Regions from separate parts of the Vibrio sp. 1978 genome, predicted to be linked through region 3. Evidence: predicted binding sites of a transcription regulator. Region 3 holds the regulator's gene; each other region holds the start of a gene.
The links. The regulator CRP, encoded in region 3, controls carbon source genes, mostly activating them, when cyclic AMP is high. The targets are predictions, from matches to a motif close to TGTGANNNNNNTCACA.
Positions count from the first base shown of each region.

Region 1: a site for CRP is predicted at 2,628-2,643, ahead of cdd (cytidine deaminase). Genes of this name have one in related genera too.
Region 2: a site for CRP is predicted at 3,020-3,035, ahead of R8N49_RS02290 (CTP synthase). Genes of this name have one in related genera too.

Region 1 covers NZ_JAWPOP010000003.1:56,122-63,990, forward strand. Annotated here, with positions in the region: gene sbcB (exodeoxyribonuclease I) at 1-1,208, shown strand, start outside; gene R8N49_RS04040 (CidA/LrgA family protein) at 1,264-1,638, shown strand; gene R8N49_RS04045 (LrgB family protein) at 1,640-2,317, shown strand; gene cdd (cytidine deaminase) at 2,748-3,635, shown strand; gene purT (formate-dependent phosphoribosylglycinamide formyltransferase) at 3,779-4,954, shown strand; gene R8N49_RS04060 (thiopurine S-methyltransferase) at 5,027-5,677, opposite strand; gene R8N49_RS04065 (phosphoribosylglycinamide formyltransferase) at 5,992-6,771, shown strand; gene ihfA (integration host factor subunit alpha) at 6,893-7,189, opposite strand; gene R8N49_RS04075 (AEC family transporter) at 7,724-7,869, shown strand, end outside.
Region 2 covers NZ_JAWPOP010000002.1:58,037-65,905, reverse strand. Annotated here, with positions in the region: gene eno (phosphopyruvate hydratase) at 1-1,216, opposite strand, end outside; gene R8N49_RS02290 (CTP synthase) at 1,295-2,935, opposite strand; gene mazG (nucleoside triphosphate pyrophosphohydrolase) at 3,140-3,943, opposite strand; gene relA (GTP diphosphokinase) at 4,293-6,512, opposite strand; gene rlmD (23S rRNA (uracil(1939)-C(5))-methyltransferase RlmD) at 6,636-7,869, opposite strand, start outside.
Region 3 covers NZ_JAWPOP010000035.1:28,461-36,329, reverse strand. Annotated here, with positions in the region: gene R8N49_RS22565 (ABC transporter ATP-binding protein) at 1-1,268, shown strand, start outside; gene R8N49_RS22560 (TIGR02444 family protein) at 1,265-1,753, shown strand; gene R8N49_RS22555 (hydrolase) at 1,841-2,848, shown strand; gene R8N49_RS22550 (YheU family protein) at 2,882-3,094, shown strand; gene R8N49_RS22545 (phosphoribulokinase) at 3,220-4,089, shown strand; gene crp (cAMP-activated global transcriptional regulator CRP) at 4,330-4,962, shown strand; gene R8N49_RS22535 (DUF1338 domain-containing protein) at 5,099-5,890, opposite strand; gene astD (succinylglutamate-semialdehyde dehydrogenase) at 6,139-7,596, opposite strand; gene astA (arginine N-succinyltransferase) at 7,625-7,869, opposite strand, start outside.

The sequences.
Region 1 (7,869 bases), on a different contig from region 3:
CGGTTCAAGAAGGCCTTTCTGAGCCAGAGTTTATCGCTAAGATTCACGCTGAACTCGCGAGACCAAATACCACCAGTTTAGGCTACAACAGCATTCGCTTTGATGACGAAGTGACCCGTTATACTTGTTATCGCAACTTTATCGATCCATACGCATGGAGTTGGCAAAACGGTAACTCGCGTTGGGATTTACTCGATGTACTACGCGCGTGCCATGCCCTTCGCCCAGAAGGCGTAGAATGGCCAGAAAACGAAGATGGCTTCACTAGCTTTAAATTAGAACACTTGTCTGTGGCTAACGGCATAGAACATAGTAACGCGCACGATGCCATGGCAGATGTGATTGCGACTATCGAAATGGCAAAGAAAGTAAAAGCAGCGCAACCAAAATTGTTTGATTACTTTTTTTCTATGCGCCAAAAGCGCAAGCTCAATGATTTAGTCGACATCGTCAACATGACACCGTTGATGCACGTTTCAGGCATGTTAGGGCGCGAATGCCAGTACACTAGCTGGATTGTGCCTGTTGCTTGGCATCCAACCAATAATAATGCCGTTATCACCATCGATTTAGCGAAAGACCCTCAACCTATTCTTGAGCTATCCGCAGAAGAGCTGCACGAAAGACTCTACACTAAGCGCGAAGATCTTGGTGAATTGCTACCAGTGCCAGTTAAACTAGTTCATTTGAACAAATGCCCTATTCTCGCCCCTGCAAAAACGTTAACGGCTGAAAATGCAGAGTCTATTGGCATTGATCGCCAGCAATGTCTCGCTAATCTCGCTTTGTTGCGCCAACATCCTGAAATTAGAGAAAAGCTGATTAGCCTCTTTTCAGTCGAGCGTAAATTCGATAAAAGTGATGACGTCGATACACAGCTTTACGACGGGTTCTTTTCTCCGGCTGATCGCGCAGCTATGGATATCATTCGAGAAACCGACCCGAATAATCTTGCTGCATTAGACATTGAATTTGATGACAAGCGTATTAAACCTCTATTGTTCCGCTATCGTGCGCGTAACTTCCCAGGCACATTAGACGAGCAAGAACAAAGACGCTGGGCACTACACTGTCGAGAAGTGTTTGAAAGCCAAATTGAAGAGTACATGCTGAATTTAGAAAACTTAGTTCACGAACATGAAAGTGACGAAAAGAAGATTGCGATATTAAAATCCGTGTACTGTTATGTAGAGAGCTTAGCTTCCTAACTCCTCCTAATACAAGCGCACCTTATGGTGTGCTTGTTGTTTATATACTGTCAAAATGATTAAAGAACGATTCTTACAACTGATCCAACTGCTCATTTCAATCTTCCTCATCATGGGAGCACTTGGCATCGGAATTACCATTCAAAAGTTCACTGGCGTTTCCGTTCCAGGAAGTGTCATCGGTATGCTCGTACTGTTTTTCTCCATGACTCTTGGGCTTGTAAAAGTCGACTGGGTCAAACCGGGCGCCACGCTATTTATCCGCTATATGATCTTATTGTTCGTTCCTATTAGCGTCGGATTAATGCAACATTTCGATATGCTACTCGCTAATGCCCTCCCTATCATTGCTAGCGCAGTTGGAGGCTCACTCATTGTACTAGTCAGCCTCGCTTGGCTGCTGGACTACTTGTTAAAGGAGAAGCACTGATATGTGGTTAGTTGTTACCATTGCGGTTTTTCTTGTCGCGCGCCAAATTGCAATCAAAGTGAATAATCCTCTAGCAAATCCTTTGCTGATCAGTATTGCAGTGCTCATTCCTTTGCTTACTTACTTAAATGTACCGTTTGAAACGTATTATGCGGATAACGAAGGGATCAGTTTTTTACTTCAACCAGCCGTAGTTGCTCTGGCTTATCCACTATATGAACAACTACCACAGATTAAAGCAAACTGGCGAATCATCACTTTTGCTTGCACAGTAGGCAGTGTGATGTCGATGATGACAACCACCTTGATCGCAGTCGCTTTCAAAGCGGATATTAGTTTAATCGCGAGTCTAGTGGGTAAGTCCGTCACTACACCAATAGCGATGGAAATATCGAGTCACCTCGGTGGTGAAGCCGCCGTTGCAGCGATCTTGGTTCTGATTGTCGGTTTATTGGGCGCAATTTTGGCATACCCAATTTACAATTTGATTGGAATTAAACACCCGATTGCACGTGGTCTGACAATGGGTACAGTCTCTCATGCCTTAGGCACCGCTACTTGTGCAGAGAAACAGCCCATAGATGCCGCGTTCTCATCACTCGCATTGGTTTTATGTGGGATCATAACTTCTATTTTGGCTCCAAGCTTTTTTGCTTTGGCTGTCTGGCTATATCAATAGTTAAGCGCTCTCGGTCTGCCCTCCTTCCGGCAGGCCGTAGCCTTTCCGCTTCTTCCTTACCCTTTTCAAAACCCTATCTTATCTATCAACCTCACCCAGTAATATCGTGAAGGGACTTGATCGAGATATACATTCATAGCATTAGCATTCTAGGTGCTACCACTCGCTCTAGATTACGTAGGTATAAAGTAGCATAGCGGTAAAAGTCGCGTTAGTAACATACTCCTGCTCCTTGGTCATATGAATATATACTGATATGGTTAATTGTGAGACGGAGATAACGCTTCACACCTGTGCAATCGAATACATGTGTGAGCTCACTCTAATTATGTAACAGAATTATCAATTGCATTATTTATCGTGATCTAACGCACGGAACATTTCTATCTTTCACATAGAATAACTGTCCATGCAATAACAAGGATTCAACATGAAAAGTCGCATTGAACAGGCGCTAGCAGGCGCTCCAGAAGCACTTTCCAAACAACTTGCTCCTATCATCCAAGCTGATGATTTTGATGCTACGCTTTCAGTTCAACAATTTGAGCAGTTGCTTTCAGCTACCGGTCTATCAGACAAAGAGCTTCGTGTTGCGCTACTTCCTTTTGCCGCAGCGTACTCCTATGCTCCCCTTTCTGACTTTTATGTCGGCGCTATCGTTCGTGGTCTTTCAGGTCGCCTTTACTTCGGTGCCAACATGGAATTCTTTGGTGTACAGTTGGGTCAAACGGTTCACGCAGAGCAGTCTGCGATTAGCCATGCTTGGATGAAAGGCGAACGTGGTGTTAAGGATATCACTATCAACTTCAGCCCATGTGGTCACTGCCGCCAGTTCATGAATGAGTTATCTACCGCAAACGAGCTTAAAATCCAGCTCCCAGAACGCGAAGAAAAGTCACTTCATGAATACCTGCCTGAAGCCTTTGGACCAAACGATCTCGGTATCGAGTCCGGCTTAATGGCAGAAGTTAAACACCAGTTCTCATGTGATGATGAAGACGCACTCATCCAAAGTGCAGTTGAAGCGATGAACATGAGCCACTCACCATACACCAACAACTTGAGTGGTTTAGCATTAGAGATGACTAGCGGCCGTGTATTCCAAGGCGCTTATGCAGAAAATGCAGCGTTCAATCCTAGCTTGCCGCCGTTACAAGTTGCGCTAATCCAAGTTTTACTTGCGGGTGAAACCTTTGACAGCATCAAAGCCGCTGCATTGGTAGAGAACTCAGAAGGTAAGATCAGTCATTTAGCCGATACGCAATCAACGTTGGAAGCGTTGAATCCAGATATTCCGCTTAGTTTTGTCAACGTATAAACGACAAATTCAACAAAAAGCTCTACAACATGTAGAGCTTTTTTATTACCTAAAAACCAAAAGCAAACGTTTGCTTTGTCATAAAACTTCAGTATGATCTCCTGCAATTTCTGTCTCATCACTCTATTTTGTAAGGGAACACTATGTTTGGCACTGCAACTAGCGCAAATGCTACCCGTGTATTACTTTTAGGCTCTGGCGAACTCGGTAAAGAAGTCGCCATTGAATGCCAGAGACTTGGTTTAGAAGTGATTGCTTGTGATCGCTATGCCAATGCTCCAGCGATGCAAGTCGCTCACCGTAGTTATGTTATCGACATGTTAGATGGAAACGCCTTAGAAGAAGTTATTACGAAGGAACAACCTACTTACGTCGTACCAGAAATTGAAGCCATCGCAACCGGCAAACTGGTAGAGCTTGAAGAGAAAGGACTGAATGTTGTTCCAACCGCTAAGGCAACCAGGCTAACAATGAATCGTGAAGGTATCCGACGTTTGGCAGCAGAAGAACTGGAATTGACGACTTCACCTTATCGTTTTGCAGATAACTTTGAAGACTTCAAAGCCGCGGTTGAGCATGTGGGTCTTCCGTGCGTGGTGAAGCCTGTGATGAGCTCTTCAGGTAAAGGGCAAAGTGTTATCAAGACCGAAGACGACGTTACAAAAGCATGGGATTACGCTCAGGAAGGCGGACGTACGGGTGCAGGTCGCGTTATCGTGGAAGGTTTTATCGACTTCGATTACGAAATAACTTTATTGACCATCAGAGCCGTTGACGGTGTGCATTTCTGTGCTCCAATTGGTCATCGTCAGGAAGATGGCGACTACCGCGAATCATGGCAACCGCAAGCTATGTCAGAAAACGCAGTAAAAGCAGCTGAATACACGGCTGAGAAAGTGGTAAACGCGCTCGGTGGCTACGGCATCTTTGGTGTAGAGCTGTTTGTCAAAGGCGATAAAGTCATTTTCAATGAGGTCTCTCCTCGCCCTCACGATACGGGTATGGTTACAATGATTTCGCAGGAAATGTCTGAGTTTGCTCTCCACGTGCGCGCGTTTACCGGAATGCCAATTAATAATATTGTGCAATATGGCCCATCTGCGTCTGCTGTTATTCTTGGACAAGGGACTTCCACAAACATTCGCTTTGAAAACCTAAGCAAAGCTTTAGCTCAACCTCAAACACAAGTTCGTCTATTCGGTAAGCCAGAAATCGATGGTCGCCGCCGTTTAGGTGTTGTCCTTACGCGACGAAAAACCACCGAAGAAGCCGTTCAAGATGCTGTTGAAAGTGCTTCAAAAGTGAATATCATTTATTAAATACGAACCACTCATACAAAAATAGCGCAGCTCAAATTGCTGCGCTATTTCGTGTTCCAAACCGAAGAGAGCCTATTCACTCTCGATTAAGTACACTTCTTCAGAGAAGCGACTTAAGCCTTTTTTCGCAATTTTAGGATGATTCTCGTCAGCTTCATCTACGTTCAAACAAGTAACTTTGTAACCTGAAAATAACTGCTCAATCTCTTCGACCGGCACGCTAAATGGAGGCCCCGCCATCTCTTCTTGAGGATAGTTGAGTGTAACAAGCAAAATACGACCGCCTGGGTTCAAAAGTTGCTTGAGACGCTCTACATACTCCTCTCGCATATCTTGCGGTAAAGCAACCAACGCGGCGCGATCATAAATGATATCGGCTTGAGATACTGGTGCAGTGAAAAAGTCCCCAGTATAAATAGAGAGCTCATCAAATTGATAAAGCTCGTGCATGCCATTAAGAGGCGTTACCGTTGGCGTGTAAAAATGTTCAGCAAAAAAGGCACGCACAGCAATATGGCTTAGCTCAACGCCTTCAACCGAATCATGCTTCATCGCTAGCCAAATCAAGTCTTCTGACTTTCCACATAAAGGAACTAACACTTTATCTTCACGCTTTGGATTAGTGTGTTTCCAATATACTGGTAATAGCGGGTTTACATCTTCCAAGTGAAATCCGATTTGATTGCTGGCCCATTTGTTATGCCAAAATTCTTGGTCTCTCATTTTACTTTCTACTTGTCGGCTGTTTTCATTTTGAGAGGTAAGACTAACGTTTTTTTTCAATTTGTCTATGCCGTTCATCTTTGGTTAATACTGCGGTGATAGGATGTAATCGGTCTCATAGGAGACGCGCCTTTATCTGATAATCAGAATAAAGAAAAGAGAATGGTGATCTAACGCACGATTCTACTTCAAGATAAAACTGAAACCTTGGAATCTTTCGTAATGGCCCCATTTATAAGTTAGTACCTGATTTGCCGAACTTAGCGACCTTTATGTTCCCTATTTTCTAAGTACAAGCAAGTTAAGGAGAGTGAATGAGCTTATTTCTTCGTACTACAGCATTGATGCTTTTGGTACTTAGCCGTGCACCGGCATTTGCCGCACTTCCAATTACCCCTGCGCCTAGTGGCGAACAAAATCGTTCAACCAGCCAAAACGAAGTTTGTTCGAAACTTTTTAAACACAGCCTTAGCGGTTTATATGGCATTCAGTCAATCGACACCACACCAACTCAGCCATATTCTGACTTCGACATTCTTTACAGCAAAGCTCACCAAGCACAATTTGAACTTGAAACTATCTGTAAGAGTACCGCACTTCTTAATGACGCTCAGCCATACTTCGCAGGCGTGAAATCCAAACAACGAGCAGAAGAAAAGATAGCTTTAGAGTTAGATGGGAAAGTTGAACGTATTACTGACCTAGCACGTGCAACGATTGTAGCTGAAGACGTCGCGAGCTTAGTCTCCATTTATGAAACGTTAGAGCGTGAAACAACTATTGTGAAAGTAAAAAATCGATTCAAAAAACCTGGCCCTTCAGGATATAGAGACTTGAACTTGCTCGTTCGTTTACCAAAAACAAACCTAGTAGCCGAAGTTCAACTGCACTTGAAAGCAATCGCAGATGTAAAAAGCGGTCCCGAACACGACCTATACGAAAAAATCCAGAAACTAGAACGTCAAGCGATGTTGGAAAAACGTGAGCTAAGCGAAATAGAGCTTGCCTCTATTCGCAACATGCGTACACAGTCTAAGAACTTGTACCAACAAGCATGGCAACCATACTTAACAACGCATCTAGAAGCGGCGTAACCGATATCATTAAGCGTCTCTCATAAACAGAAAAACCACCGCATTGCGGTGGTTTTCATTTGTATGCACACGAATTTTACGCAAAAAAAGACCACGCCTTAGCGTGATCCATTTATTCGGCTTACTGTACTTTCTTCAGGTTTTCTACACGAGCTTTTAACTTCTGACCCGGGCGAAAAGTCACTACACGTCGAGCAGTAATTGGAATATCTTCACCAGTTTTCGGGTTACGACCAGGTCGTTCATTCTTGTCACGAAGATCAAAGTTACCAAAACCTGACAGTTTTACCTGTTCGCCACTTTCCAGTGCCTTACGAATCTCTTCAAAGAACACTTCCACCGTTTCCTTGGCGTCCCGCTTACTAAATCCTAATTTATCAAACAGGTTTTCTGCCAGTTCGGCTTTTGTGAGCGCCATAAAACTTTCCTCAAAGCTATGTTAAACAATGCTACGTTAGTGTAGCGCCAGAGCAGTTTTACCCTACCAATTCAACAACATATCGGGGTTACATCAGGAAGTGTATGACAAGCTTATGATTTTCGCCAACTTTTTTCTTGGCGAACAAAAGGAATAGCACTACGTAAATTATTGTTAAACGCCAGAAATTTGATATTTTTGTTTTTGTTTCATCTTTATCAGGAAAAACATCCAGATTATAAAACTAAAAGTAGTTTAAATATCAACATTAAACACTATTTAATAAAAATATCAGATATTGGTTATTTAACAGACACTTGACATAGAACTTGTCGTAAATTCAGTGATTTGTATGTAACTCGATACGTAACAATTAGATTAAAAGGTATGACCACCTGTACTTTGCAACTGTGCTTTGAAAGCTTGATTAAACCCACGCTTCTCGCTGTTTAACGATGACGCCATATATAAAGATTGATAATGTGGAAGTTCGTGTATTTCCTCATTAGCTTCTTACACTGCTTCTAGGCGACCATGATTAATCAAATCATAAATATTCTTTTCCCTGTTTTTGCTCTTGTCGGAGTTGGCTATTTGGTCGGTCGTTACATCAAGCCTGACTTTCGCCCAATAAACCGCATTAATATTGAGGTTTTTACGCCAGCACTGGTATTTTCGTC
Region 2 (7,869 bases), on a different contig from region 3:
TAGCAACACGGTCAGAACGGCTCATAGAACCAGTTTTGATTTGACCTGCAGCTGTACCTACCGCTAGGTCAGCGATAGTTGCATCTTCAGTTTCGCCAGAACGGTGAGAGATTACTGCTGTGTAACCTGCGTCTTTAGCCATCTTGATTGCAGCTAGAGTCTCAGTTAGAGAACCGATTTGGTTGAACTTGATAAGGATAGAGTTAGCTACGCCTTTCTCGATACCTTCAGCAAGGATCTTAGTGTTAGTAACGAATAGATCGTCACCTACTAGTTGAAGCTTGTCACCTAGTAGTTCAGTTTGGTGCTTGAAGCCATCCCAGTCAGACTCGTCTAGACCGTCTTCGATAGAAACGATTGGGAATTGGTTAGCTAGCTCAGCTAGGTAGTGGTTGAACTCTTCAGAAGTGAAAGTTTTACCTTCGCCTTTCATGTTGTAGATGCCAGCTTCTTTGTCGAAGAACTCAGATGCAGCACAGTCCATAGCTAGAGTTACGTCTTTACCTAGTTCGTAACCAGCAGCTGCAACAGCTTCTGCGATAACTTCTAGAGCTTCAGCGTTAGATTTAAGGTTAGGAGCGAAACCACCTTCATCACCAACTGCAGTGCTGTAGCCTTTAGACTTAAGAACTTTAGCTAGGTTGTGGAATACTTCTGCACCGATACGTAGACCTTCTTTAAGAGTCTTAGCGCCAACTGGTTGGATCATGAACTCTTGGATGTCAACGTTGTTGTCTGCGTGCTCACCACCGTTGATGATGTTCATCATTGGTAGAGGCATAGAGAACTGACCTGCAGTGCCGTTTAGCTCAGCGATGTGCTCGTATAGAGGCATGCCTTTCGCAGCAGCAGCAGCTTTAGCGTTTGCTAGAGAAACAGCTAGGATAGCGTTAGCACCGAATTTAGATTTGTTTTCAGTGCCGTCTAGTTCGATCATTACTGCGTCGATTGCAGCTTGGTCTTTAGCGTCTTTGCCAACTAGAGCTTCAGCGATTGGGCCGTTTACAGCTTCAACTGCTTTAAGAACACCTTTACCTAGGAAACGTGCTTTGTCACCGTCACGTAGCTCAAGAGCTTCGCGAGAACCAGTAGATGCGCCAGATGGAGCTGCCGCCATACCTACGAAACCGCCTTCTAGGTGTACTTCAGCTTCTACAGTTGGGTTACCACGTGAGTCGATGATTTCACGACCTAGAACTTTAACGATCTTAGACATTAATGTTTCCTCTCGTTTCAAATATAAATGTCAATCTTAAAGGGCAGCAGCACAACCTTCGCCGCCGCCCGTATCCTTTTACTTCTCGAATTCGCCGCGTGCGTTTTGGCCCGCAGCCTTAACAAAACCTGCAAACAATGGATGTCCATCGCGAGGAGTCGAGGTGAATTCTGGGTGGAACTGAGCCGCTACAAACCATGGGTGAGCTGGGTTCTCAATCATTTCCACTAGCTTCTTGTCCGCAGATAGACCTGATACTTTTAGGCCTGCTTTTTCGATTTGCGGACGAAGCACGTTATTCACTTCGTAACGGTGACGGTGACGTTCATGGATCGTCGCGCTACCGTACAGTTCACGAGCTTTAGTCCCTTTCTCTAGGTGACACAGCTGTGAACCAAGACGCATCGTACCGCCTAGGTCAGACTTTTCAGTACGCTCTTCTACGCTACCTGATTCGTCTACCCACTCTGTGATCAAACCTACCACAGGGTACTTAGTCTCTTTGTTAAATTCTGTTGAATGTGCACCTTCCATACCCGCAACGTTACGCGCGTATTCGATTAGTGCAACTTGCATACCCAAACAAATACCTAGGTAAGGCACGTTATTTTCACGTGCATATTGAGCCGCACGGATCTTGCCTTCAATACCACGATCGCCGAAGCCACCTGGTACTAGGATTGCGTCCAAACCTTCTAGAAGTTCAACGCCTTTTGTTTCGATATCTTGTGAGTCTACATACTTAATTGTGACGCTTAGGCGGTTTTTCAAGCCAGCGTGTTTAAGCGCTTCGTTCACAGATTTGTATGCATCTGGTAATTCAATGTATTTACCAACCATACCGATGGTTACTTCACCAGTAGGATTTGCTTCTTCGTAGATAACCTGTTCCCATTCAGAAAGGTCTGCTTCAGGAGCAGTAATACCAAAGCGAGCACACACAAGGTCATCTAGCCCTTGAGATTTAATCAACTGAGGGATCTTGTAGATAGAGTCTACATCCTTCATTGAAATTACTGCTTTTTCTGGAACATTACAGAACAGTGCGATTTTTTTACGCTCATTCGCAGGAATAACGCGATCGCTACGGCAAACTAGGATGTCTGGCTGAATACCGATAGATAGAAGTTCTTTTACTGAGTGTTGCGTCGGCTTAGTTTTCACTTCGCCCGCTGCCGCTAGGTAAGGAACAAGTGTTAGGTGCATGAACATTGCGCGCTCACGGCCTAGCTCAACAGCTAGCTGACGAATCGCTTCCATAAATGGTAGTGATTCGATATCACCAACAGTACCGCCAACTTCAACGATAGCCACATCATGGCCTTCAGAACCTGCAATAACGCGATCTTTGATTGCGTTAGTGATATGAGGGATAACTTGAATAGTTGCGCCTAGGTAGTCACCACGACGTTCTTTACGAAGTACGTCGGCATAAACACGACCTGCAGTGAAGTTGTTACGCTTGGTCATCTTGGTACGGATGAAACGCTCGTAGTGACCAAGGTCAAGGTCAGTCTCTGCGCCATCTTCTGTAACGAACACTTCACCGTGCTGAGTAGGGCTCATTGTGCCCGGGTCAACGTTGATGTAAGGGTCAAGCTTCATCATAGTCACTTTAAGACCACGAGCTTCTAGAATAGCCGCAAGAGATGCTGCTGCAATACCTTTACCTAGAGAGGATACAACCCCGCCAGTAACAAAAATGTAATTTGTCGTCATGTTTAACCTGAAATTGGTTGAATGAGGGAAATGGAGTGCTTCTGGACGGGAGATAAATATACCAGAAGCTCCTTACCGCCACAACGTGAAATCTATCACACCGTAATTTTTTATTTTTTGCTTCAAATCAAAGTGAGCAAAGACAACCCAAAGTCCGTTTCGTGTAACCAAACAAGCTGACCTTATATTATGTATTCTGCCAGTTTACCTCTGCCTCGATTCTTCTTGTTTTACTTCATCCCAAAAATGGTCAAGTTCTGATAAAGAACAATCTGTAAGTACTTTGCCTGACTGCTGGACCTTGCCTTCAACTTGTTTAAAACGTCGCGCAAACTTTACGTTTGCTTTTCCTAGCGCGACTTCTGGGTTTTTATCAAGGTGGCGAGCCAAATTGACAGTCGCAAATAGCAAATCACCGAGCTCCAACTCAACTTTCTCTTCATCGGGCTGAACTTGCAGTGCCTCTTCCATGACTTCGTCAATTTCTTCTCGTACTTTATCGACAACCGGGCCAAGTGAATCCCAATCAAACCCAAATTTTGCACATTTTTTCTGAATTTTTGTAGCACGAGAAAGTGCCGGTAAAGAGTTTGGTATTGAGTCTAGGATACTTTCTTCCGCTTTGCCTACTAGGGCTTTTTCTTTTGCTTTTTCCGCTTCCCAGTTCGCGTTAATTTCCTCGTCAGATTCAAACTCAACATCTGAAAAAACATGCGGGTGGCGACGAGTCAGTTTTTCGTTCACGGTTTCGACGACATCCGAAAAGTCGAACAGCTCTTGCTCTTTCGCTAGCTGACTGTAAAAAATCACCTGAAACAACAAATCCCCTAGCTCTTCTTTTAGATTGGGCCAATCTCGATTTTGAATCGCGTCCACCACCTCGTAGGTTTCTTCTATTGTATGCGGAACGATGGTGTCAAAGGTTTGTTTTAAGTCCCAAGGGCAACCGTTTTCGGGGTCACGCAGCTTCGCCATGATTTGTTCTAACTGTTCAATTGGATGACTCATTTTTTGTTCCTTTAAACCTTTCTATTAAAGAAAAAGGTGAGCAGCCAAAACCACTCACCTTCTACATTATATTTTCTCAGCAGCTTTCACTAAGTAATTGTTACTTTGACAAGGCAACAAGTTTTCGCGACTCCTGAGCATAGCCTACTATGTGATGCCCCTGAGCCGGCACGTCGGAATAAGTGCAGCTAACGCAGATAAAAAGCCAAATATGACGCAAGTGTAACTCTGTAAATAGTTGAAGTTGTAGCTAGGCGACAAACAAACGAGACTCCTGAGCATGGTTCACCATGTGATGGAGCGAGTGCGTGCAGTCAACAACGCTACAACGATAACTATGACGAGAGTTTTAGCCGAGGCGTTTCACCGTCATGACATCCTTGATCTGTTCCACACGTTTCGAAACCCGCGAAAGCACCTCAATATTGGTGACTTCTAGGTCAAAGTCCATGATGGCAAGTTGACGTCTGTAGTCGACTCGGTTCTTCATACTGGTCACTTTGATCTTTTCGTTGGCGAACAGTGTCGTAATGTCTTTGAGTAGACCACCTCGCTCCATCGCTTCAACACGCACGGTGAGGATGTATGACCCCACAAAGCCGCTGCCCCAGACTGTATCGATGATGCGCTCTGGCGCATGATGGCGCAGTTCTTCTAGCTGTTCACAGTCACTACGGTGTACTGAAATCCCACGACCTTGCGTTATGTAACCAGAGATATCGTCACCTGGAATTGGCTGACAGCAACGTGCTAGATGTGTCATTAGGTTATCGACGCCTTCTACTACAACTGCGTCTTTTTTCGGTCGGCTTTGCGCGGGTGATTTATGCTCAGCTTCTTGCAGTTTTTCCAGTGCTTGCTGATCTTCTTCCTCTGCCGTTGGCTTGTTAACTAACGCGTTGATATGGTTAATTATTTGGTTGATACGCAAATCACCGCTACCTACACCAACATACAATTCATCTGGTGTTTTGACGTTAAACCGCTTGAGGGCGTAATGCTCTGCATCTTTTAACGTTGCGCCAATTTTGGCTAACTCATGCTCAAGGATTTCACGACCTGCTTCAAGGTTCTTCTCACGGCTTTGTTTTCGGAACCAGGCGTTAATTTTGGCACGCGCACGACCAGAATGAACGAAGCCTAATGATGGGTTTAACCAGTCACGTGATGGGTTAGGTTCTTTCTGAGTGATAATCTCGACTTGGTCACCCATATGTAATTTATGCGTGAACGGCACAATACGACCTCCGACTTTGGCACCGATACAACGGTGTCCCACTTCGGAGTGAATGTGATAGGCAAAATCTAGCGGCGTTGCCCCCATTGGCAAATCGACAACATCACCACGTGGTGTAAAGGCATAAACACGGTCATCAAAGACTTGGCTACGCAGCTCATCGAGCATTTCGCCAGAGTCAGACATTTCTTCTTGCCAATCCAATAGCTTACGCAGCCACGTAATCTTCTCATCATAACCGCTTCGGCTGCTTGCCCCTTCTTTATATTTCCAGTGCGCTGCAACCCCCAGTTCCGACTCTTCATGCATTTGCTTGGTACGAATCTGGATCTCGATGGTTTTGCCTTCTGGCCCTAGAATTACTGTATGGATCGATTGATAACCGTTTGGTTTAGGGTTAGCAACGTAGTCATCAAACTCGCTCGGTAGATGCTTGTATTTGGTGTGAACTACGCCTAAAGCCGCGTAACAGTCTTGCAGTTTGTCTGCGATGATACGTACTGCTCGAACATCAAACAGCTCATCGAATGCCAAACTCTTCTTCTGCATTTTTCGCCAAATGCTGTAGATGTGCTTAGGTCGACCACTCACTTCGGCATTGATGCCCGACACTTCCATTTCGTGCGTGAGGTCTTCAACAAAGTCTTTGATGTACTGTTCACGAACGATGCGTCGCTCAGAAAGCTGCTTGGCAATTTGTTTGTAAGTTTCCGGCTGTTGGTAGCGGAAAGCGTAATCTTCAATTTCCCATTTCAGCTGACCGATGCCTAATCGGTTTGCTAGCGGCGCATAGATGTTGGCACACTCTTTTGCCGCCGCACGTCGAACTTCATCAGGCGCTTTTTTAACTTCAATAAGGTTACAAATTCGCTCCGCAAGCTTGATAACCACGCAGCGGAAGTCATCCACCATGGCAAGCAGCATGCGGCGTACGTTATCTACCTGAGATGACGCTGCACTGCCTTCCATGTTGACGTTGAGTTGGCCAATAGCAGCCATTTCTTCAACGCCGTCGATTAATTTTATGATTTCTTTGCTGTATTTCTCTTCCAGAATTTCTCTGTTAAAAGCACCACTTGAAACCAAAGGAAACAGTTGAGCAGCCACTAAAGTGGCTTGATCCATAGACAAGGTGATCAAAATTTCGATCATTTCTCGTCCACGCCACAACAACAGCTCCGCTTGCTCGTTATCAGCTAATACCGTCTGGCAATCTCGATATACTTCGATTAAGCGTGAGGCTGTGTTTTTCTCTTGTCCTAGGCTAGCCACCCAGTTTTCGAGTTCAAACTGTTCATCTTGGTTTAAATGCGCGCTTCTTACCGCAACCATCTCATCATCCTAATTATTATATTCGTGTGGTTTGACTAACACCGTCCAGGTTAGTTCTTTTTACCGCGCGTACACGCTGGCTTTATGACCACCCACCACAAATAAGGGGTCAAAGTCCTAAAGTTAGGACTTTTCAAACAATGCCATCGATTCTAGATGACTGGTATGAGGGAACATGTCCAGCATACCTAATTTCGTTAATTTATAGCCTTGCTCTATCAAGCTTTGACTATCCCTAGCAAGGGTAGCAGGATTACAAGAAACATAAACTACACGCTGTGCGCCAAGCTCAGAAACTTGATCGATGATCCCACTCGCTCCCGCGCGTGCTGGGTCTAATAATACTTTATCAAACCGCTCTGCGGCCCAGGCTTGGCCTTCAAAATCTTGCTCAAGGTTAGCGTGATAAAATTGCGCGTTATTGATTTGGTTCAAAGATGCATTGTTTGTGGCTTTTTCTACCATCTCTGCAACACCCTCTACTCCAACCACGTACTTAGCTAATTTCGCAACTGGTAAACTAAAGTTGCCTAAGCCACAGAACAAATCTAACACTCGGTCACTCTTTTGTGGGTCTAACCACTCAACCGCTTGTTTGACCATTTGTTGGTTTACACCTTGGTTTACTTGAATAAAGTTATTTGGTGCAAAAGGGATTTTCACTCCAACTTCTTGATAAAAAGGCATATCGCCTTCGATAAGGTCTAATTGTTCTGTCGATGGCATTAAGTACAACGATGCGCCATGACGTTTTGCCAACTCCGTTAGAGATTGAGTTTCACTCGTTGTCAGAGCGCTCAAGTGGCGCAGCGTAATACACGGACCATTATCACCAAGTACCAGCTCTACATGACCCAATTGTTCCGGCTTTTTGAACGCTTTTAGGGCTGAGTAAATCTCTGGCAGCAAAACATTCAGTTCCGGTGCCAGCACTGGGCAATCGGTCACTTGCGCAATTTGCTTACTCTGCTTTTTACGGAAACCAAAATGTAGCTGACGTGTTTTTTTATCAACAAACAAGCTCACTCTCGCACGGCGACGGTAGGCCTGCGAATATCCCAATAACGGGGCATCTAGTTCAATGTCACTGCCTGAAAATTTTCGCATTAGCTGACGCAACGTTTGCTGTTTGTACGTCAATTGTTGGTCATAATCTAGATGCTGCAAATCACAGCCACCGCACTCATTATAATGTGGGCAAAATGGCTCCACACGAGCTTCACTCGGCTTAAGGATTTTAATCAACTTACCGCGAGCGTATTTGCTCTTTTCTTCCACCAATTGAGTGACCACCTCCTCACCCGGCAGTGCTCCATCAATAAACAATGGCTTCTTTTTGAGGTAAGCAATGCCTGCG
Region 3 (7,869 bases):
ACATCGAGAATCAGCAGCTGAACGAATACACGGGTAACTACTCGTCATTCGAAAACCAACGCGCACAAAAGATGGTGTTGCAACAAGCGATGTTTGAAAAGCAACAGAAGCAGATGTCGCACATGCAAAGCTACATCGACCGCTTCCGTTACAAAGCATCAAAAGCACGCCAAGCCCAAAGCCGTATCAAAGCTTTGGAGCGCATGGAAAAAGTACTGCCAGCTCAATTCGATAACCCATTTAGCTTTCAATTCCGTGAGCCAGCTGCGCTGCCAAACCCAATCATGATGATGGATGAAGTATCTGCAGGTTACGGTGACAACCTCATCTTAGAGAAGATCCGCTTAAACTTGGTTCCTGGCAGTCGTATTGGTCTACTCGGCCGTAATGGTGCGGGTAAATCGACCTTAATCAAGCTGCTCTCTGGTGAACTTAACGCGCAAGGTGGTGACCTAACTTACTCACAAGGCGTGAAAATTGGTTACTTCGCTCAGCACCAGTTAGAAACGCTTCATCCTGAAGAAACGCCGCTGCAACACATGATGCAAATCGCACCCGATCAAACCGAACAGCAGCTACGTGATTACCTAGGTAGCTTTGGCTTCCAAGGTGACAAAGCACTAGAAAAAGTTGCGCCGTTTTCTGGTGGCGAAAAAGCCCGTTTGGTATTGGCTTTAATTGTGTGGCAAAAGCCAAACCTGTTGCTACTTGATGAACCGACCAACCACTTAGACTTGGACATGCGCCAAGCACTTACGATGGCACTGCAAACATTCGAAGGTGCGATGGTGATTGTTTCGCACGACCGCTATTTACTGCGCGCTACGACCGATGACTTGTATTTAGTGCATGATAGACAAGTTGCTCCGTTCGACGGTGATTTAAATGACTATTATAAATGGTTAACCGAACAACAAAGAGCGGAACGCAAAGAAGCGCAGGCTGCGCAGCCAAGCAAAGATACGGCCAACAGCGCAGCTGCGAAGAAAGAGCAAAAACGTCGCGATGCAGAGTTTCGAAAACAGACAGCGCCAATTCGCAAAACGCTGACACAACTAGAAAATAAAATGGATAAGTTAGGTGCTGCACTGGCCGAAGCTGAAGAACAATTGGCGGACAACTCACTGTATGCGGCCGAAAATAAAGCTAAACTTAACCAAGTACTGGCACTTCAAGCTTCCAGTAAAGCTGAGCTCGAAGAAATTGAAATGGAATGGATGTCTGCTCAGGAAGAACTGGAGCAGATGGAGCTAGAGTTTAATCAATGAGTAATCAACACGCTGAATACACACTCACCCTAGAACACCTTTGGCAGTTCAGTCTGCAGTTTTATGGTGTGCGAGAAGTGAAAGAAGCGTGTTTATCATTGCAGAACAATTATCACGGCAACGTGAACCTACTCCTGCTGCTCAGATGGCTCGATGAGCAGCAACTCATTTTCCAAGAAAAAGACTGGCCCTTGGTGCAAGACTGTCTAGGTAGGAGCGAAACTTTACTTCACTCCTTTCGCGACCTTCGTCGCCACCTTAAGTCTCAAGTCAATGACGCTTTGTATCGTGAGACCTTGCAGTTTGAGCTGCAACTAGAAAAGCAGCAACAAGCGGATTTGGTGGACTGCATTAACTCACTTGCACTACTCAAAAATGATGATGACCCACTGACGTTGAGATACTGTCGTCAACTCGGTGGGGAACATTTGCAGCAAGCCTTTGCTATTCCGGTGCCAAACATTCAACCACCAAAACGCCCATAAATCTGTAGAATACCTATAATCTTTATAAAGGATTATATTAATAAGTTCTTCAACGGACACCGAAGGACCGCATAAGAGCAGTTAGGTATGACACAATTTTTCGCAGCCGCCGGGATCAAAAACCCGCATCTCCAAACGCTTTTGCCGCGTTTTATTCGCAAAAAAGCGTTGTTTACGCCGATTTGGCAAACCCTCGATACATCCGATGGCGACTTTCTCGATCTCGCGTGGAGCGAGGACCCAACCCAAGAGCCTGCACAAAAAAAGCCGATTTTTGTTTTATTTCATGGATTAGAGGGGTGCTTCTATAGCCCTTATGCCAATGGGCTAATGAATGCATTTGCTCAATCTGGATGGCTGTCGGTGATGATGCATTTCCGCGGTTGTAGCGGTAAGCCAAACAAGAAAGCTCGCGCCTATCATTCTGGTGAAGTGACTGACGCCCTCCACTTCTTAGAGCACCTTGAGCAACGCTTTCCTGATAACCCCAAGGTTGCGGTTGGTATTTCTCTTGGCGGTAACATGTTGGCGAATTATTTAGCCCAATATAAAGACCACCCTATTTTGAATGCAGCGACTATTATCTCAGCGCCTTTAGACCTAGCGGCGTGTGCGAACCGTATAGAACAAGGCTTTTCAAAAGTGTATCGCCGTTATCTGCTTTCTTCACTGAAACGTAACGCGTTACAAAAGCATCATCTACTGCATGGCGAGCTGGCGCTGTCCTACAACTCAATCAAACGTGTCACACGGCTGTATGAATTCGATGATTTGATTACCGCACCATTGCATGGCTTTAAAGACGCACAAGATTATTACGACCAATGCTCTGGCTTAAGTAAACTACAGCAAATCACGCTACCCACACTGATCATCCATGCCAAAGACGATCCGTTCATGACCGATGATGTGATACCGAAGTTTGTTCTGCCAGATAATATTGATTACCGTCTCTTTGAGCACGGTGGCCATGTTGGCTTCCTGACAGGAACGGCGTTAAAACCTAAGTTTTGGTTGGAGGAAGCGCTGCCCGCGTATTACGAAAGTATCGCCGCAGATTACCTTTCTGCTGTATCCAAGCAACGAACGCAGTAAACTAGCCGCTCATCATAAAAGTTAGAGGTATTTATGATCATTCCATGGCAAGACATTGCGCCGGAAACATTGGAAAACTTAATTCGTGAATTCGTCTTACGCGAAGGAACGGATTACGGAACCGTCGAGGTTTCTTTGCATGACAAAATTGATCAAGTTAAAGCTCAATTGGAAAAAGGTGAAGCGGTTATCGTGTTCTCTGAGCTACACGAAACCGTCGATATTCAGCATAAAACAAAATTTTAGACCCTTCACATTTTACCGTATCCCACTCGATGACAAGGTATTGTTACGTGCTATAGTGGGATATCGACCGTGCAGTAGTAACTCTACTGCACATTACAGGTAAGTAATTTTCGACAAGGTTTGTCATGTCAGCTAAACACCCAATTATTGCGGTTACTGGTTCGTCCGGTGCCGGCACGACCACTACATCTGAAGCCTTCCGTAAAATGTTCAATATGATGAACGTTAAACCCGCATGGGTTGAAGGCGATAGCTTCCATCGCTTTACTCGCCCAGAAATGGACATCGAAATCCGCAAAGCCCGCGAGCAAGGTCGACACATTAGCTACTTTGGCCCACAAGCTAATGACTTCCCGGGATTAGAAGAGTTTTTCCGTAAGTTCGGGCATGACGGCACTGGCAGCGTGCGCCGTTATCTGCACACGTTTGACGAAGCGGTTCCCTACAATCAAATGCCAGGCACGTTTACACCGTGGCAAGACTTACCCGAAAACAGCGACGTTCTGTTTTATGAAGGGTTACATGGTGGCGTGGTCGATGGCGATGTTAATGTTGCTCAACATGTGGATTTCTTAATCGGCATGGTGCCGATTGTGAACTTAGAGTGGATACAAAAATTCGTACGTGACACTCGCGATCGCGGCCATTCGCGTGAAGCGGTAATGGACTCAATCGTGCGATCCATGGACGATTACCTCAACTATATCACTCCGCAGTTTTCTCGTACTCACATCAACTTCCAGCGCGTACCGACCGTTGATACTTCCAACCCACTTAATGCAAAAGGCATCCCTAGTTTGGATGAGAGTTTTGTGGTGATTCGCCTACGCGGTATCAAGAATGTCGACTTCCCATATCTGCTGGCCATGATTGATGGCTCATTCATGTCACGCCACAACACGATTGTCGTACCCGGCGGTAAGATGAGCTTTGCAATGGAGCTCATAGTTCGGCCTATCCTACAACAGCTCATCGAAACAGGGAAAATTGGCTAAAAACCTGCCTGCGAAGATGTTTACTTTTCATACCGTGATCATGTGCACAGTTTTGCTTACAAAATCTCAATCATGGCACGATTAAAATCAAGAAATCGTTTTCGAAAAAGGATACTATTTCTTACCGAAACACAAGAGAGCTTGCAGCATATAAAAAGTGCTCTTATTCTAGTAGGCCTAATTCAGGCTTAGCTAAAATATGGATAGCGCAAGCGTACCCTGCAGAGGAAGTGAGATATTATGGTTCTAGGTAAACCTCAAACCGACCCAACATTAGAGTGGTTTCTTTCACACTGTCATATTCATAAGTACCCTTCAAAGAGCACGCTAATTCACGCGGGCGAAAAGGCAGAAACTTTGTACTACATCGTTAAAGGTTCTGTTGCGGTTCTTATCAAAGACGAAGAAGGTAAGGAGATGATCCTTTCTTACCTAAACCAAGGAGACTTTATTGGTGAACTTGGTCTATTCGAGGAAGACCAAGAGCGCACAGCTTGGGTTCGTGCTAAATCTCCTTGTGAAGTTGCTGAAATTTCTTTCAAGAAGTTCCGTCAGCTTATCCAAGTAAACCCAGACATCCTAATGCGTCTTTCTGCGCAGATGGCTCGTCGTCTTCAAGTAACTAGCCAAAAAGTGGGTGACCTGGCGTTCCTAGACGTAACTGGTCGTATCGCTCAGACGCTTCTGAACCTTGCAAAACAACCAGACGCAATGACTCACCCAGACGGCATGCAAATCAAGATCACTCGTCAAGAAATCGGTCAAATTGTTGGCTGTTCTCGTGAGACAGTAGGTCGTATTTTGAAGATGCTAGAAGAGCAGAACCTAATCTCTGCTCACGGTAAAACCATCGTGGTTTACGGTACTCGTTAATCTCAAACTAGAGTGACACGAACAAAATTATAAAAGCCACCAATGGCAACATTGGTGGCTTTTTATTTACTCATGACCAAATAAGATAGGGTGCAGCGAACACTAATGAGTAAGCTTAACAGGTTAACCCTAAAACTTAGCCATTCGTACTTTCAAAGATTTTGTCAGCTGAAGCGGCCACGAAACCTGGGTACAAATCACCATTTTCCATCGGATAGCGCTTAGCAAATTCATAAAACCCGCCAGGGATAATTTCAGTGCCTTCGCTAAAACGAACCGCTACTTTATCTGCCATGGTCGATGACTGCTCTAGCAACACCTCAGGAGTGCCCTTCACTTCACCACCATTTTCATTAATGGTAAACCCAGCGGTACGCAGATGATCGTTTACCTGCTTCACTTCTTCATATTCATTGAGTTGGTTAACGCTCACCGTGAAGTGGTTTGCTCCGTAACCATGCGCCGCAAGCCAAGATGCGTACTCACTTTCTTTAGCCAACGTTTGGTAATCAGCAAAGCTTAAATCCCACAAGCGTCCACCATGTAAGAATGCGCTATCGTTCAGCTTGTCAGCATCGACTTGTGCCACCAAATTTTTCACAATCTCTTGTAGCTCAGGCGAGCACTCTTCAACTTTTAGCTCACTAATAAATACTTTAGGTTGCTTCGGATCTGGGTGCTCATAGTGCTTAGCAACCAGCTTTTTGCTTTCGAAAACGTAATCACCACACGCCTTGTAACCAATAGCTACAAATGGCTTAGCTAGAGTTTCAATACCAAGAGGCGCGATATTGAAGGTACGTAAAGCTATATGATCATTAATCAGAGGCTCATCTTCTTGAAGCAGCTGATGCACTTTAGCCGCCGAAGGGCAAAGACGTTGAATGTAATCTTGCCATAGCGATTCAAATAACACATCGGGCGTCATAACGACTCCTTGTTACGAGATGTAGAGTTTAAAGGTAAGCGGAAGTTGGCTGCTCGTTCACAACAAAAGTTGTCCAGAATAATGAACGAGCAACCATCAACCTGTGACGGTAAATGCCAGTCAGTCAACACGCTTTTCCGAGTCTTTGCTCACTTTTCGTGTTCTGCCAACGATCACTACAACCCATACCTAAATGATGCGCCGGCAAGGTGAGCCGCAATGCATAGTTGCGACTCTATTATTAAAACTTATAGCGCTACACCTGGACTCAATGTTGCAGGCAAGACAGTCTCTTGACCTTCCATTGATGCCATTGGGTACGCACAGTAATCTGCTGCGTAGTAAGCGCTTGGGCGCAAGTTACCCGACGCCCCCGGACCACCAAATGGCGCATCACCGCTTGCACCAGTGAGCTGGCGGTTACGGTTCACGATACCTGCACGAATGTGGTCAACGAAGTATTCCCATTCTTGGTCGTCGGTTGAGACCAAACCAGCAGATAAGCCAAAGCGCGTATCGTTTGCTAGCGCCACGGCTTTGTCTAACCCTTCGTAACGCACCACTTGCAGAAGTGGGCCGAAGTATTCTTCATCTGGTAACTCAGCAATGTTCGTTACATCAATGATGCCAGGAGAAACAAACGCCGCCTCTCCTGCTTTCGCTTCAATCAAGCTTTCACCGCCAAGAGACTGTAGATTAGCTTGTGCATCAAGAATAAACTTGGCTGCCACGACCGAAATTTGCGGTCCCATAAATGGCGCAGGTTCTGCAAATGGTTGGTCTACGCGAATATTGCGTGTCGCTTCAACGAGCTTGGTGATAAGCGCATCGCCTTTTTCACCCAATGGCACATACAAACGACGAGCACACGTACAACGCTGCCCAGCACTGATAAACGCTGACTGGATGATGGTGTAAACCGTGGCATCCAAATCACCATATTTATCAGAGATCACCATCGGGTTATTACCACCCATTTCTAGTGCGAGCATCTTGCCTGGTTGACCCGCAAATTGACGGTGTAATACATGCCCCGTATTCGCGCTACCCGTAAACAGTACGCCATCAATGCCTTTTGCGTCAGCGAGGGCGATACCAGTTTCTTTCGCGCCTTGGACAAGGTTAATCACGCCTTTCGGCAGACCGGCTTCTTCCCATAGCTTCATTGCCAATTCACCCGTCCATGGCGTTTGCTCAGACGGTTTGAAGACTACCGTGTTACCAGCCAATAGCGCAGGCACAATGTGACCATTTGGTAGGTGGCCTGGGAAGTTGTAAGGACCAAACACCGCCATCACGCCCAATGGGCGGTGGCGCAATACGATTTGGTTGCCTGCTGCTTCACGGCTCGCCTCACCAGTGCGGTCATGATAAGCGCGAATAGAAATCGCAATTTTTCCTGCCATCGCTGCCGCTTCGGTACGTGTTTCCCAGATTGGCTTGCCGGTTTCTTTGGCAATCACTTCAGCGATTTTTTCGCTGTTCTCTTTTACTTTCTCAGCAAAAGCCAACACGATCGCCTCACGCTCTGCAAATGGACGCTTTTTCCAGTCAATAAACGCTTCACGCGCTGCAGATACCGCCTGGTTCACCTGCTCTGCCGTTGCACCTTTGCCTTGCCAGATTACTTCTTGGTTGTACGGCGACAGAGACGTAAATGCTTCACCCTGACCTTGTACCCACTCACCTGCAATCCAATGTGTCATTGTTTCTATCCTTAAATTCTGTCGTCTGTTACTGCGGAAGAAGGCGAACGAAATCCCCTTCTTCAACCGAAAGTGCATCCGCAACGTCTGGTGCAATCATCACGCTTTGTGTTTCTGCGTCATACGCCGCTTTAGTGACTGTCGCACGGAAGTTCTCGAAAGATGAATTACACATCAAGAAGTCTTGTGTGCTGGAATGTTCAGAGATTTTGACTTGCGCACGGAATGAATGACGTACCGACTCAATATTACGCAGATCACACTCAACCGTTG